DNA from 2 places in the Fodinibius salicampi genome. Region 1 is predicted to be linked to the other one. Evidence: riboswitches for the same ligand, from Rfam matches in the RefSeq annotation. Region 1 holds a riboswitch; the other holds the start of a gene.
What was found. A riboswitch is a leader RNA that binds a small molecule or an ion and turns the genes downstream of it on or off. The one in region 1 is predicted to bind cobalamin.
Positions count from the first base shown of each region.

Region 1 (8,241 bases):
CCTCATCCAGATCTTCTTCGTCGAGGTCTTCAAAGACATCGCTGAGACTATTCAGCGGCTGACTCAGCTTTGATCCATCGCGATAAAGCGCATTGGCTTTGAGCATCAGCTCCCAGGAATCCATATAGGCATCCTTGAAGTCTTCTACGGTGGCCTCGTTCGGCAGGTTGATCGTTTTTGAAATAGCGCCGGAAATAAACGGTTGTGCAGCAGCCATCATGCGGATATGTCCGCCGGGTTTGATGTACCGTGTTCCGATACGTCCACATCGATTAGCACAGTCAAAGACCGGCAGGTGCTCATCTTTCAGATGCGGAGCGCCCTCTACGGTCATGGTTCCACACACATAATTATTAGCTTCCCTGATCTCCTCGTTGGTGAACCCGAGATGCTTGAGTATATCAAATTGCGGATTAGCAAGCTGCTCATCTGTAAGTCCGAGCTCTTCCTTGCAGAAATCCTCGCCGAGCGTCCATTGGTTAAAAGCGAATTTCACTTCAAAACTACTGGGCAGCGCTTCCTCAATGGCTTCAAGTTGTTTATCACCAAAGCCTTTCTCGCGCAGGCTCTCCTCATTAATATGCGGACAACCGTCCAGCGTGCCGTATCCTTTTGCATAATTAATGATTTCCTTACGCTCTTTGGGACTGTAACCCAAGTTCTCTAACGCCTTGGGCACGCATTGATTTATAATCTTAAAGTGTCCGCCGCCGGCCAGTTTCTTAAACTTCACCAGGGCAAAGTCGGGCTCAATGCCGGTAGTATCGCAGTCCATAACCAGACCGATCGTTCCGGTCGGTGCAATAACCGTTACCTGGGCGTTGCGGTAGCCATGTTCCTTACCCATTTCTACGGCCTTTTTGGAGTCTTCCCGTGCCGCTTTTAACAGGTTGTCGGGACATTCATTCGCATCAATACCCATCGGCTTGACGGTAAGCCCTTCATACTCATCGGGATCCACATTGAAAGCCGCTCGCTTGTGGTTGCGAACCACACGAAGCATGTGTTCTTTATTTGCTTCATAGCGTTCAAAGGTCCCCAACTCACTTGCCATCTCCGCACTGGTCGCATAAGCATTCATGTGGATGATGCTAGTCAGCCCACCGGCAATCGCACAACCTTCGGGACTATCATAGGGAACGCCCTGAACCATCAGAGCCGCGCCTATATTCGCATAACCCAAACCGAGCGTGCGATACTTATAAGAAAGATCTGCGATCTCTTTGGAGGGAAACTGGGCCATCAGCACTGAAATTTCCAGCACAACTGTCCACAAACGGGAAGCATTACGAAGCGCTTCCACATCAAATTCCTGACACTGATCCGTTTTAAAATACTTCATCAGGTTCAGTGAAGCCAGGTTACAGGCCGTATTATCCAGGAACATATATTCCGAACAGGGATTACTACCGTTTATGGGTCCGTCCTCGGGACAAGTATGCCATTCATTAATCGTATCATGGTATTGCGCTCCCGGATCAGCACATGCCCAGGCCGCATTGGCGATATCGTCCCAGAGTTCACGCGCCGGCATACTCTTGCAGGGCTCTGGTTCTCTGCCCTCTTTCTCAGCATTACGTTTTTCAGTCCTCCAATACAGGTTCCATTCGTCATTATTTTTGACGGCCTTCATAAACTTATTGGGAATACGGACCGAATTGTTGGAATTCTGTCCACTCACCGTACGATAAGCCTCTGAATCCCAGTCAGTATCATATGTATCAAACTCCAGATCCGTAAAGCCCTGCTCAGCCAGCTGAACGACGCGTTCAATATAATTCAGCGGCACCTGGTCTTCCTTCGCTTCTTTAATTGCTTTTCCGAGCTCCTTGTTTTTCAGAGGATCACGGCTGACCGCCCCGTTGAAGGTACGCCCGTCAATCTCCACCGGCTTATTACACAGCTTAATAATTTTCTTGAGATGCTTTTCAAGGATTTTGGATCCTGTTACAATAGAAGCGACCTTTTGCTCCTCGCGCACCTTCCAGTTTACATACTCTTCAATATCAGGATGATCCAGATCCAGCGTTACCATCTTGGCCGCACGACGTGTCGTACCACCGGATTTGATAGCACCGGCCGCCTTATCTCCAATCTTGAGAAAACTCATCAGACCGGAAGATTTTCCGCCGCCGCTCAGAGGTTCTCCTTCACCGCGAATTTTGGAAAAGTTGCTGCCTGTTCCGGATCCGTATTTAAAGAGGCGGGCCTCCCGTACCCACAGATCCATAATACCGCCCTCATTCACGAGGTTGTCATCAATGCTCTGGATAAAGCATGCATGCGGCTGTGGATGGGTATAGGCATCTTCCGAGCGCTTAAGCTCTCCGGACTTCCCGTCGACATAATAGTGTCCCTGCGACGGCCCGTTGATGCCATAAGCCCAGTGCAAGCCGGTATTAAACCACTGCGGGCTGTTTGGAGCCGCCATCTGGTTTGCCAGCATATAGCACAGTTCATCATAAAATACCTTTGCATTCTTTTCCGAATCAAAGTAGTCATGCTTCCAGCCCCAATAGGTCCAGCAACCCGCCAGACGATGAAATACCTGGCGACTATCATCCTCTCCGCCAAAACGCTCATCCTCGGGAATATCTTTCATCGCCTTTTCATCAGGTACGGAACGCTGCAACCATTTGGGTACTCCCTTTTCCTTGACTTTCTTAGTCTTTTTGGGGACTCCGGCTTTGCGAAAGTATTTCTGAGCTATCACATCTGTTGATACCTGCGACCAGTCTTCAGGTACAATTAGCTCATCCATCGAAAAAACCATTGAGCCGTCCGGATTTTTAATCTCCGATTTCCGGCTCTCAAATTTCATGTCCCCGAATGGGGTTTCCCAATCATCCTGAGTATAAAAGCGTGTAAATTTCATATAATTTCTCCAGTTACTTGACTAATAATTATTACTTACCTGCGTTGTAGAAGGGATTTATAAAACAATTAATAACTCCACATTTTCTATAATTAAATATAACGGACTGCAACTTTGGAGCAAGTAAAAAACCCAATTACTTTTCCACAAAATGGGGAAGTTATCCACAATTTTTAGCCACCTATAGACCAATTCCTAAGAAATTATATTTTCTCGCGCATTTTAATTGTGGATAACTCTTTGAGGGAGGTAGCTAATGCTTTGTAATCCCCTATCAACTAGTTGTCCGGCAACAAATCTAAAAACCAAGAAGATCCTTGAGCTGGTCGATTGGAAAAAGAATAGGCTGAATCACCGGGTGCTTCATAGCTTCGCTCAACAAGCTTCCCCTTCTCAAATGAAACGGGATCTTTAAATATCGGACCGTCAAAAACGAAAGAATGAAACTCCCCGTTTTCTCCGCAGGGATCAACTCCCTCCGGCAAGTCTTTTAAGAACTGATGATCAAATTCGCGGCCCACAAATGAGGCATCAAGTTTCCGACCATCGGCAGAAACAATTATGGCTCTGAATCCCAAGTCGATGAACTCTCGGGCCAGCCGATCAGTGTCTTTATTCCATAAAGGAAAAATTGCTTCCACATTAATCTCTCTGAGCTTATTTTCGCGATATTTGCGCAGGTCTTCCAAAAAGATATCTCCAAAAGCTCCAAGATGGACTCCCTCTCTTTTAAACGCCTGCAATGACTCGGACATTATACGGTCGTACTGTTCCATATCAAGCTGATCGGGCAACATTACACAATGAAGCGGAATGCCAATTTGCCCAGCCTGTAAATGAATCAGCTCTTCCCTGATTCCATGCATGGAAACGCGGCCTTTCTCCTGATTCACGGTAGTCAACAGCCTGCAAATATCATACTGATCACTTTCCAGGAGTTTGAGCAAACACAAAGAGGAGTCTTTTCCTCCACTCCAATTAAATATCACTTTTTCCATTTATTAATGACTTCTGACTGTGTTGAATCTGGATGCTATAAAAAATAAAGAGTTCCGGGCAGGCTTCCCTCCCCGGAACTCTTATATCTATTCTGCTATACTAGCATTCGGCATTTTGTCGCCGATAATTTTACGATACTTAGTTCACTATGAAGTGAAATGCTTTAGGTGCAATACCTACGCTAAAAGAATCTATCGCTGTTCCGTCTAGTTCATAAACAATTGCCTGTCCATTCTGACTGTATCCCTTACTGTCTCCGACATAAAGTCTGCCTTCGGTAGGCATATACTCAATGCTGCTGAAAGTACGATCAATGAGGGTATCCTCTTTTATTTCAAACGTATTCATATTGATCGCGGATAACACCTCGTCTATTAAATAAGCTTCGGCTCCATTATTATTGAGGGCAATACCCGTAGGATGCCCTCCGGTTTCTATAGAATCTATAACGGTAGCTGTTTGACCGTCAATGATATGGACACTACCGGGAATATCATTCTCCGGGTCGCGCTCCCAGTTTTCATCATAGGCTATTTTTCCTTTACACACCACCCACAAGCGATTACCAGTATCTCTTGCAATCTCCGTAGGTCCAGCCCCTACTTCAATAGTTTCTTCGACGGTATCGTTGCTTCCATTAACGACCGTTACAGTTTGATCATCACCGGAGCCGCTGTTGGCGACATAAACAAAATTTCCTATTCGGACCATGCTTCTGGGCTGGGAGCCGACGGAAATTCGTTCTTCATCTGTCTCCTCAAAGTTTTCCAGATCCACTATCGAAATGCTTCCATCGTAAAGATTGCTTACATAACCGACCTGTTCAGTAAGAATCTCGAAATCTGTTGGAGTCGTTGACATCTCAATAGTTCCAATGCTTTCCAACGATCTTACATCAACGATTTCTATTTTATTAGCTTCATTGAGCACGATATACATTCGAGAGCCGCGTATCTTAGCAGATTGAATGATACCAGCAAGAGGCCGACCATTAGCATCTTCAAAAGCGGCCTTCAAGGTACTTCCGGATTTGGGGTCGTAACTTGTAATGGTGCCGTTTGCATCGCTGAAATTTCCTTCATTGCTAACATAAACGGTTGCAAGCTCAAGTGGATCAGGATTATTTCCGTTGTCCCCCAGGCAGGAACTCAGGGTCACTGTTATCAAAAGTAATAAGGGAATGTATCTAATTTTCATAATCGAGAATTTATAAATGATAAGTTACTGTTAATGATAAACTAAAATTTCGTTGAGGCATGGCGTACCACTGAATAATCTCATAATTGGTATCCAGGAGATTCTTAACTCCTGCCTGTAATGTAAGCTCCAATGCTTGCAGTTGTTTTTGGGTTTGTACACTCACATCCAATACCTGATAAGGATCGAGTGAATCACGCAGGTCTTCGGTATCAGTCGTATATCGCCGACCAACCCAGCGATACTGAATGAGAGCCTTAAAAATATCTTTTTGTAAGCTGAGGGTACCGTTATATTTCCACTGCGGAGTATACCGTAGCTGGCTCCCAACAGCCTCATCACCGGGAAAACGAGGAGTCATTATCTCTGTGCGGTTTAGGATACCCGATTGTTGAATATTCAATTGCCAGCCTGGGGAAATCAAATAACTATTGTCAATTTCGGCTTCTATTCCTTTTGTAGTTAGCTCTTCTACATTAGATGGCGTATAGATACCATCATCCCCGGGATACCAGCGGATGCCATTACTGATCTTACTGTAATAGCCCGTTAATCTAATGGAAGATACACCCAAAAATTTTCGCGGAGTTATTATAATACCTGCTTCGCCGGTGTTACTTCGCTCTGCTTTCAAATTTGGGTTTCCACCTTGTCCCCAGTACAACGCGTTAAAAGTGGGCGGATTAAAATCCCGGCTCAGCTGTCCCCGCAGAAAAAGCTTATCAGGAAACAACTCATAATTTATCCCCAATGAAGGGCTGACTACAGTTCCAAAATCATTGTATGCATCCATTCGCAATGCCGGATATAGCCTTAACCTGTGGTCCACCAGCATCACTTCCGGATTGGCAAGCATGCTAAACTGACTACGGCTTTTATCAGTCACATAGTTATTGGAGGTCACACCCGTCAATGCTCCACTGATCTCTCCTTTCAATAACAACTGTTCAGCAACAGGATATTTCAGATCGGAACTGACCATCCAGCGCTTATTGGTACTAAAGCTTCGGGTATCTGTGTCCGGATCAAAATAGTTCAGCTCCACACGACTTAAATAGTTCTTAAACGAAAATTCTGCATTCCCAAGCTTACGTTCATAGGTACCTAACCAGCGAAGAGCTTGATCTTCCTGACGGCTCTTACTGTCAGTTTTTAAAATAGATCCCGGAATTTGATTATCTTTGTCAGCCACCCAAAAAACAGATTTCCAATGTCCATTGTTTAATTCTTTACCTACCGAAGCCATTACATTAACGCCTTTACTGCGGTTATGCTCTCTCTTTTCCGTTCGGTTATAGGCTCGGTTATAATACTCAAAATCATTTTCAGAGTAGTCGTACATGCTGTGCACCGAAACCTGGAGTTCTTGAGTACTATAGTGTCCTTCCATTGAGGATTGCCATTGCCCATATGACCCAATCCTTTGACGAGCAGAAAAATATTTCCCGGCATTCCAATCAGATCGCAAATAGAGTGCGCCGGACAAACTTCCCCCACCAAAAGCTGTGCTTGGCGTTCCCGAGCTCAATTGTATCTCCGAAAAAATATTGGCGGGCAATAGCGAAAGATCTGTTTGCCCAAGCGTAGGACTATTGATAGGAACGCCTTCCCAAAGCACCTGTATCTGCTCGGAAGAAAGTCCCCGTTGAGAGGCCGTAGACATGCCGCCCGGCCCGTACTCTTTGATAAACAGAGAAGACTCCATGGCTATCACTTCTCCTATAGACTGTCCCTTTAAAAGACTGAGGCGCGAAGAATCAGTCACTTCTACATTCGTGGGCTGATAGATTAAAGGCTGGTGTATACGGGTAGCCACTACTTCAATTTCTTCCAATTGAAGTGTATCAGCTATAGTCTGGCCATAGGCTGCCTGATAAAGAAATAAGAACGTACAGAATAAAACAGCTGTACTGATTTGTTTATATAATTGGGTCATAAAATGTCCTCGCAGAAACTTTAACTCCCGAAAGTTTCTCAAGAAATAGAAATTGTATGGCAGGTCTTCTGGCTCATCCTGATGTCCGGCCTTCCCATCCGCTATTCGGCGGACAGTGGCAAAAGGTTGGAGACATCACTTGCATGGATTTACAGTTGCGGGTACAGCTTCCGAATTTCCGTTCAAAAACTTGATACGGAGCACGGAATTCCCTTTTCATCCGCCAGCTGGCGGAAACCAACACACTATTTCAAAGAGCGTAGGAAAAGTAGGGCGTTTATGGATAAAATGAAACTTAATTTTCTATCTTAAAATTTCCTTAACCATAAATAAATGCGTATCACTTTGCTTATACCTACTCCTTGCTAGTGATTTATAAATCATGGAGGAGCGATAACAAATGCTGAACAGAATCTTTCCGGTGCCCCTTTCCTTTTTCAGTTACAATCCACTGGAACCCATCATCAGATTGCTGCACCTTTACTTCCAGTCCGGCCCCATTTGATTCTTTCACTTTATAGCCCGCACGTTCCAAAGCTCTCCGTGTCCAGAACACCCCTACTTCATTTCCATACAAATAAATAGGCATTTTGGATGGTTCGTGCAGCTTAAAAGAACCGGTAGCCCGATCAAAGACAAAGCTATCCTTTTCAAATACCGACTCAAAAGTCCCATCCAAGACGAGGTCTTCCGGGGTTCCGGTAATAACTTCTCCCTGCAGACTAATGAGCCATAAATGATCAGCAGCCTTTAACGCTAAGTCCAACTCATGGGTCGAAAAGAGTACCGCTTTCTGAGTATTATGCGAGAGTTTCCTCAACAAGCGAATAATACTTACCCGATTGGGCAAATCGAGATGGGCTGTGGGCTCATCCAGTAACATGGCCGGGGTATCCTGGGCCAAAGCACGGGCAATCATCACCTTTTGCCGCTCGCCATCACTCAGCTGTAGTACATCCCGGTTCACAAAAGAAGCAATACCTGTGGATTCAATGGCCCATTCCACCTTTTGAGTATCCCGCTTATCCAGAGAACCAAACCATCCCGTATAGGGAGATCGGCCGAAAGAAACCAGCTCCCGGACGGTCAAGTTACCTATGGTAAGCTGATCCGTTAGAACGGTACTTATCTTTTTGGAAATGTCTTTATTGGTAAGTTGAGCCATCGACTCTCCCAGCAAACTTATTTCACCATTTAACGGTGGATGAAGTCCGGCAAGTGTTCGGATTAAGGT
Region 1 is NZ_BAABRS010000001.1:433,764-442,004, reverse strand. Features, by position in the region: gene ABEB05_RS01785 (vitamin B12-dependent ribonucleotide reductase) at 1-2,875, opposite strand, end outside; gene ABEB05_RS01780 (Dph6-related ATP pyrophosphatase) at 3,154-3,873, opposite strand; gene ABEB05_RS01775 (YncE family protein) at 4,013-5,071, opposite strand; gene ABEB05_RS01770 (TonB-dependent receptor plug domain-containing protein) at 5,082-7,007, opposite strand; cobalamin riboswitch at 7,049-7,265, opposite strand; gene ABEB05_RS01765 (ABC transporter ATP-binding protein) at 7,381-8,241, opposite strand, start outside.

Region 2 (8,241 bases), 200 kb from region 1:
CGCGGGTGCCATAGCTTTGCACCCAGCCGTTGCGGGTAAAAGCGAATCCGGCAAACTGCTCACCGAAATATTCTACCATATCATTGCGCTCGAATTCACCGTGGACCAGCAAGTCCAAGCCAATCTCTTCCTGTTTTTGGATCAGTTTATCAATCGCCTCTTTGATATGCTGTTCGTACTCTTCCCAGGATAACTTTCCCTTTCTGTAATCCGCTCGCCACTGCCGGACTTCTTTAGTTTGCGGGAAGGACCCAATGGTGGTAGCGGGGAACAGGTCCGGCAGATCCAGATGTTTCTGCTGTACCTTTTTTCGTTCTCTGTAGGGATGGTCGCGGTGTAGGATACCATCATCCAGATTCTCTATGCGCTCCTGCACATCGGGATTATGCACCAGCGCTGACTCTCCTTTGTCAGCCAGATCTGCCTGGTGCGCCCTTACAAGTTCCTGCTCTTCGTCTGTCAACGAATCCTCTGCGAGCTTCTTCATCAGGGACAGCTCGTCCAGTTTCTGGTTGGCAAAAGCCATCCAGCGCTTGACCTCGGCAGGCAGCGCCGTCTCATCCGTTTCCTGCTCCAGATCCACCGGACAGTGCAGCAGCGAGCACGAAGGTGCTATCCAAAGCCGGTCGCTTCCAATTGCTTCCTCAGCCTGGTCAATAATCTCTGCTGCTTTTTCAAGATCTGCTTTCCAGATATTCCGTCCGTTGATCAATCCCAGGGAAAGCACTTGCTCCCCATTCATTTTATCAAGCACCACTTCCAGCTGATTCTGATCTTCTACCAGATCGATATGAAGGCCGTCTGACGGTAGTTCGCACGCCAGATCCGAATTTTCACCGAGACCCTCAAAATAGGTCGTCAGCAGCAAGTTTAATTCTCCCAGGTCTTCATCCAGTTTTTGATAGGCTTTCCGATAGGCCTTCTTGACTTTTCCATCAAGGTCCAGAGAAAGAAACGGCTCTTCGATCTGCACCCACTCGACGCCCATCCGCTCGAGCTTATCCAAAATTTCCTGGTATACAGGCAGCAGCTTATCTAGCAGGTCTAGGCGGTGAAAATCACCGCCTCCCTCCTTTTCCTTGCCCAGCAGCAAGAAGCTGACCGGACCAATAAGCACGGGCTTTGTAATTACGCCCACGGCTTTGGCTTCCTCGTACTCGTCAAATATTTTTGATGAAAGACATTGGAAGGTCTGATCGGCCGAAAACTCCGGGACGATGTAGTGATAATTAGTATTGAACCATTTGGTCATCTCCATGGCCGAGATGTCATGATCTTCATCCTGTATGCCCCGTGCCATGGCAAAATAAGTATCAATGGGATAGCTCAGGATTTTGTCATTCTCCTGGTCATACAACTCCTGGTAGCGCTCCGGGATAGCCCCCACCAGCAGCGCCGTATCCAGCACTTGGTCATAGAGTGAGAAATCATTCGACGGCACCCAGTCTATGCCGGCTTCTTTCTGTTTGGTCCAGTGCATCACCCGAAGGGCTTCGGTGGATTCCACCAGTTTTGATTTACTGATATCGCCTTTCCAATAAGATTCTACGACTTTTTTAAGATCTCTGTTGATACCTATCCGCGGGTATCCGAGGTTGTGAGTAAGCATGAGTAATACCTTGTTTTAGCTTATAATTATACGAGGTGAGAACGCTAAAACGTTGATAAGACAGGAGATAAAAAATATCACATAAACCATAATGAAGACCTACGCCGTTCCTGTCTTTCAACAACGCCTTAACTCCCGAAGGCCTCGTTTACTCAATTTAAAGGCAGGTCTCCTGGCTTACCGAAATTTCCTTGATCCTTCCCATCTCTTTTGGGGCTGAGACAGTGGCTTAACAAAGAAATCTATCGGATTACAGTTGCGGGAACAGCTCCGGATTCTCCTTCTCAGGAATCACCGGATTCCCTTTTCACCCCGACCGTGGTCGGGACACCTTTAAATCTTACTTTTAAGAAAACAGCTTCGGCGTTCATTGTCAACGATTACTTTTCCACATTTAGCCTAAGTTGTTAACATTCCGGAGGAAAGTTTCGATGTATAAATGGCACCAAAGTGGTTTCATGGAAAACCAGTGTGCATAGTTATAATCAGTAGGTTCTGTTGTGGGTCTGCATTGTAAACTTGAAACAGCTATATGTATGAGTCAATAGCGCGGGAATTAATTCCCGCGCTACTTATTTCCTGTCCCTTTTACCCAGTTATTTATAAACACTTATAGCCCTGGGTCGCTTTACAGGACGAGTTGTTAACCAGTCCAAACGGATTGGCAACCTGTCCTATCAATAACCTCCTGAATAAACAGGTTTAACAGAATCCCGATATGGGCCAAAAAATCTGTAAGGATTCCCCTCCAAAAGGATCTTACTTATTGAGAAAGAGCATAACTACTATATCATGCAAACCATTTCAGCATTTATTGCAGATACTAACGCCTCCAGAGCTTGAAATAAATTCAGAATGACACGGGTGATTTATTACAACCCATAAACGTTCAAAACAAACAAAAAGCTATGCCCATTACCTACGCCCTTTACCCCAACCATCTGACCAATAAACCGAACGACCACCGGGCTATCGTCCGGCACGGGAAAAGCCTTTCGATGGAAGATATTATTGATGAAATGATCAGCCGGGGATCAACGATAACTAAAGCCGATGCACTGGCCACGCTCGAAAACTATGAAGCGGCCATTGAACGTGCTCTTTCCCGCGGCCACCGTATTGATACTCCCCTGATGAATATCAGCCTGTCTATCTCGGGTATTTTTAAAGATCATGAAGATTACTTCGATCCTAGTCGCCACCAGTTGCATATCAACTGTAACTGTGGGCTGCGTTTAAAAACCCTTCCCGGAAAGCTTCGACTGGAAAAAGTAAACGGACATATTCCCCGCCCCGCCATCACCCGGTTTTTAGATGTGGATTCCGATACGAAAAACGAATTGCTCACCCCCGGAAGCATCGCTATCGTCCGTGGTTACCGTTTAAAAACAGATCCGGATGACAAACAGCAAGGGGTATTCTTTATCAGCCATGACGGTACAGAGATTCGCGTAAACAGATTCATCCGGAATATGCCCAAAGAGCTGATCTTTGCCATTCCCGATACCCTCACGGCTGACAGTTACCGGCTAGAAATACGGGCAATAATGCACAGCTCATCCGAAATTCGATCGGGAAGACTTGATACTAAACTCCAGCTAGCCTGATCCTCCTCCCGCCTTTGCTTTAGTAGGATATTGAATGAATTATCCTTTGTAATTCTGCGTAACGTTCCCCCTAACCGACGTAACTTCACTGTTATCAGTATAACTTACACAGAGTTATTTAGATAACAGTATTACAGTTATTAGGGTAACATAGGTAGTGTTATTAGTATAACAGTGAGAAAGTTATACTAATAACTTTTAGAATATCATTCCCATGGCAGTGAGCATTATTAGTAGGGGTATACTGCCCCTCTCGGCCTGTAAGAATCCTCTACAAGGATATTACAAGTTGAAGGAACGGGTTAAAATGCGTATGGTAAGGTAGCTATTAATAAACCGCTTGTCCCTTGATGGGAAAGTATAACACGAACTTATAAGGCATATTAAACTATTATGAAATTTTCGATCAAAGTAATGACCGCAATGATTGTCATCGCAATGGTGCTGGGCGGAGCGTTCTCCTCTTCGGCGCAGGAAACAAACGGAGAATGGATTTCCCTGTTTGACGGTGAAACACTGGAAAATTGGCAGGCCGGTGAAAATCCGGAGACCTTTTCGTTAGAAGATGGAATCATTAAAGTTGATGGTCCCCGCGCACACCTGTTTTATTCGGGACCTGTGGAAAATCATGATTTCACGAATTTTGAGTTCCAAGCGGATGTAAAAACGACCGAAGGATCTAATTCGGGCATCTACTTCCACACCGAATACCAGGAAGAAGGCTGGCCGGAAAAGGGGTATGAAGTACAGGTTAATAATACTGATGATGATCCAAGAAAAACCGCCAGTCTCTATGCCGTGAAAGACATCATGAATGATGCTCCCGCCAAAGACGGTGAATGGTTTACATTGCACATCAAGGTCCAAGATAAAAACGTTACGGTGAAGTTGGATGGAGAGACCCTCATTGAGTATACCGAACCGGAAAATGTGGACCGCGAGGGACGCGTACTCGATAGCGGTACCTTTGCCCTGCAGGGACACGACCCAGAAAGTGTGGTGTACTACAAAAACATAAAGGTAAAACCCCTGCCATAAATCAATACTATTCGAGCGTTAAATCGCAGGGAAGGCTGATTTAACGCTCGAACCTCTTTACATTAGTAACAGAACTGATAGAAAATTAATCTAACCCATTGAATGTTATGGAAAAGATGAACCGACTGCGTGATGCAATTACAGATTATATTTACGAAGAAGGAACTGAGTACCACCGGCTTTTGCTTTCCAAAGATTTTCACCAAGCTCTTTTGAAGGAGGCCGAAGAAAACGATACCCAGGTAGATCTGCCAAGAATAGAAGTAAAGGAAAATGTGGATTATAATTTCAAGCTTCTACCTTAAAAGATGCCCTATCAGTGGATAGTTTAGGATTACGCTTTAGTTTGTCAAAAACACGGAATTAAACAGACATTTTTTTTGTAAATAGATATATGCAGTTTATTTTTTAAAAAGCATGATTGTCAATACATAACCCAAAAGAACAGCACTTTTTATGCCTAGATGTGAAATTTATAAAGATGCCAAAGGAGAATGGAGATGGCGAAGAACAGCCAAAAACGGCGATATAGAAGCGTACTCCAATGGCGGATTTGAGGACAAAGAAGAATGTAAGAAAGATGGCAAAGAAAATGGTAATTGCACCAGTTATACTCGCAGCAATTCCTATTAGGCCATTTTAAAACGCATTAAACGAGGCTGTCTATTTTACGACCAATAGGCAGCCTTTTTATTTTTTAGCTGCTATTCTTTAGTAATATCACACTCAAAACAAATTAATGGGACAACGAACAGAACGTATTTACAACCGCGGGGAGTCTTTCCTCCGGAAAAAGAACTACGAACAGGCGCTGCGTCTTTTCAACCAGGTACTTAACAGAGAACCCGGTCATAAAAAGGCGCTCAAAAATAAGCTCATAATTAAAATTGACAGGGAGAAGAACCAGGAAACAGAGGAATTCCTACAGTTTGCTTTAAAGCAGGTCCCTGAGGATAGTGAGCTGCATCAAATTGCCGGCAGCTATTATATGAGCCTGAATAAAGCAGAAAGGGCTGAAAAATATTTCAAAAAATCAGTTGCCCTCGATGATAACAATGCCCTGGCTCACTATGGGTTGGGGCTCATTGCTGCCAATCAACATTCAAATCATAAAAAAGCAATCGAATGTTTCAGCCGGGCAATTCAATTAGATCATGACTTTGCCAATGCTCATTTTAATCGGGGATGCAGCTATATGCTCCGGGAACAAATGGATAATGCACGGGAAGACTTTCTCAGGGCAAAGGAATTAGACCATCCGGAAGCCGGTCATTTTCTAAAGCAGTATTTTTAAAAGGATTTAAAATACTGCATGGAATTATATGATTTGCGATGTGGCTTCTTTAAAATTTTCCGGAATTTTGATACCGTTAGATGCCTCCCAAAACTAAAATCCGGGAAAGAAATAATTAAAGAGAAGAACAAGCGCATAAATTGCAGCTGCAGCACCAGCGCCAATGAGTAGTACAGAAACCGCTATTGCCTGTTCATCTGACATCTCTTTCTTTTTCTGAACTTTTTTCTTATCCATAACGACTCCTATTTGTTGGCCTTTTAAATCAAATTATAGCTCTTAGGGGTTATTTCCAAAATAAAGGTCATTTTTTCCTTTAAAAGCTATCAGCTATCTTATAGGGGTACGGGTAAATAAAGAAATACATGGCTTTTTATGGACAGATCAATGATAATATATGAGCAACGCCATGATATATGGCGTAAAGGCACTTTTGCTTCTGCAATGTTAACCATCCTGTTTTTTATCCTGTTCTGGAATATCCCCGATCCTCTGTGGATAGGGATACTTCGGTTGGTTACCTTTATATTTTTTACGCTTACCGTCTTTGGTACGTTAAAACTTATGGAATCGCCTATGGAAGTAGAACTCAGTTTTAACTCCAAATATCTGCTAATCTCCTATGTCCAAAACGAAAAGGAAGTGCTAAACGAACAGTTCGATCGCTCTGCGATTCAATCGATCCTGCCTACGTCCAATGACCTCCCCTTTTGGACCCACTATTTGCATCCGCAATCGGCCATACTCAAAGTCAACTTTAAAGAAGAACAGCATAAATCTCCTCTAATCAAATACCGGGGGCGGCCGCTCTTATTTAAACAAGACGAATTATCTGAGGTTCGGAAATGGATTGATGAGGAGCAGCAAGAATATAATAGTAAGACCACCACCTAATCTTGAATTGACATAGGGAATGCGGCCGGGCTTTTATGATCATAGCGATCAACAGCACGGACTCCGAAAAAAAGGTCTTCTGTTGAAACTCCTTTTAAGGTAAAGGCTGTGGTATCACCGACAAACTCAGAATCTGTCCAATAGGGTTCATCCATTGCTCTCCAGACAACTTCATATCCTTTTAAATCAGGTTCGTTATTCGGCTCCCATTGCAAGCTAATATTATCATCCGACTGGGCAATGTCAGCGCGCACCTCACTTGGTCCGGCAGGTGCATTTGCCAAGGTACTGAGTACGGCAGCATTTAATTTAACAACCTGATGAAGATAGTTATAGTCAACGTAGCGTGCCGCATTTGCAGGCGGAACTTCTTCCCTTTCTCGGTCCTCCTGTCCGGGGGGATCCAATCGTACTACAGGATATTCATTGAAATCCGCAAATAATTCTCTTTCCGTATCTTCCCTTTCCACTACCTCAACAGAAATATGCGGTACAAACTGTTCGGACATTTCATAAAAATATTGTCCCAGCTCTCGCGACTGGAGGTCATTATTGGTGTTTTGGTTTTCTCCGCCAGATATCCGCGGTACCGATATCCGGACTTCGTTTTTGTACTTATTGGCCCTATGCTTGTAGCTGGCTAAATCATTTAAAACTAAGCCTGCGATATGCAGGTTATATTTCTGGATTCCCTTAATAAAATGCGCTGTCCCGGTACGGTTTTTCTTTCTGTCCACTGAAATTAAAAAAACAAGAGTAGCATCAAATTCATGCTCAGACATCGTCCGTACCAGCTCCATAATAACACCCATATTAGGAATATGGCGGATATCATTCTTGTTATCTGATTGAGCGGCATCATACAGTCCGCTTACCACGTACATCCTTTCTTTGCTTTCGAGCTGAGTCCCTGGTAAAATAGCTGCTATATTGACAATCTCTGCCGAGTCTTCCTCTTCACTTCTATAGGTATAAGATACCTTCAGATTATGATCGGATGCCTCCTCGTATCTTTTAAAAGTATCATATATCCAATGACGGACAGCATCTATATCATCCTGAGTATGATAATTTCTCAGCGAACGTATATTTGCTTCTATAGAATCAACTTCAATTCCTCTATATATTTTGGTAATATGGGGATCATTTTTTAGTCCTCCCTTATGCCTCTTTTTTTCGTCACAACTTTCAAGATGAAAGAAAAGAAAGACTATCAATAGCGGAAAGAATAAAAAGTATTGGACGTTGCTCATCAAATAACCTATTGCCTATCTTTTCAGGATTCAATAAAGGATAAAGTACTTATCATCCAAATGTTGTAAAATATTTGATAAGATTTGCAAAGCAATTATTATTTCCTCAATCTTATATTCAAACTTTTTAACAAAATCCCGGGTCATGAAGCTTTTCAAAAAACTGGCACTATTTGTTATAGCGATAGCTATTAGTCTGGGCTGTACCTCTCCTGATTCCCAAAAACAACCCCAAACGGAATCACAGGCTAAAGAACCTACTCCACCAAGCGGGAAAGAGTTAGCTCAGAAATATATTATTGTAGACGGTCATATTGATGTCCCTTATCGACTGCGAAATAACTGGGAAGATATTTCTGATTCTACCCAGAGCGGTGACTTCGATTATCCGAGAGCAAAGGAAGGTGGCCTGGATGCCCCGTTTATGTCCATTTATATTCCGGTACGATACCAGGAAACCGGTGGAGCCAAAGCCGTGGCCGATAGCTTAATCAATATGGTTCAGGGAATAGCAAATGACCATCCGAAAAAGTTTGCAATCGCTAC
Region 2 is NZ_BAABRS010000001.1:636,153-644,393, reverse strand. Features, by position in the region: gene metE (5-methyltetrahydropteroyltriglutamate--homocysteine S-methyltransferase) at 1-1,609, opposite strand, end outside; cobalamin riboswitch at 1,755-1,959, opposite strand; gene ABEB05_RS02615 (DNA-binding domain-containing protein) at 2,518-3,216, shown strand; gene ABEB05_RS02610 (3-keto-disaccharide hydrolase) at 3,610-4,254, shown strand; gene ABEB05_RS02605 (hypothetical protein) at 4,362-4,559, shown strand; gene ABEB05_RS02600 (YegP family protein) at 4,711-4,887, shown strand; gene ABEB05_RS02595 (tetratricopeptide repeat protein) at 4,994-5,548, shown strand; gene ABEB05_RS02590 (hypothetical protein) at 5,642-5,785, opposite strand; gene ABEB05_RS02585 (hypothetical protein) at 5,924-6,442, shown strand; gene ABEB05_RS02580 (hypothetical protein) at 6,439-7,695, opposite strand; gene ABEB05_RS02575 (dipeptidase) at 7,841-8,241, shown strand, end outside.
Region 2: it holds a riboswitch for cobalamin, as region 1 does, so the genes downstream of both, metE (5-methyltetrahydropteroyltriglutamate--homocysteine S-methyltransferase) here and ABEB05_RS01770 (TonB-dependent receptor plug domain-containing protein) in region 1, are expected to answer to the same signal.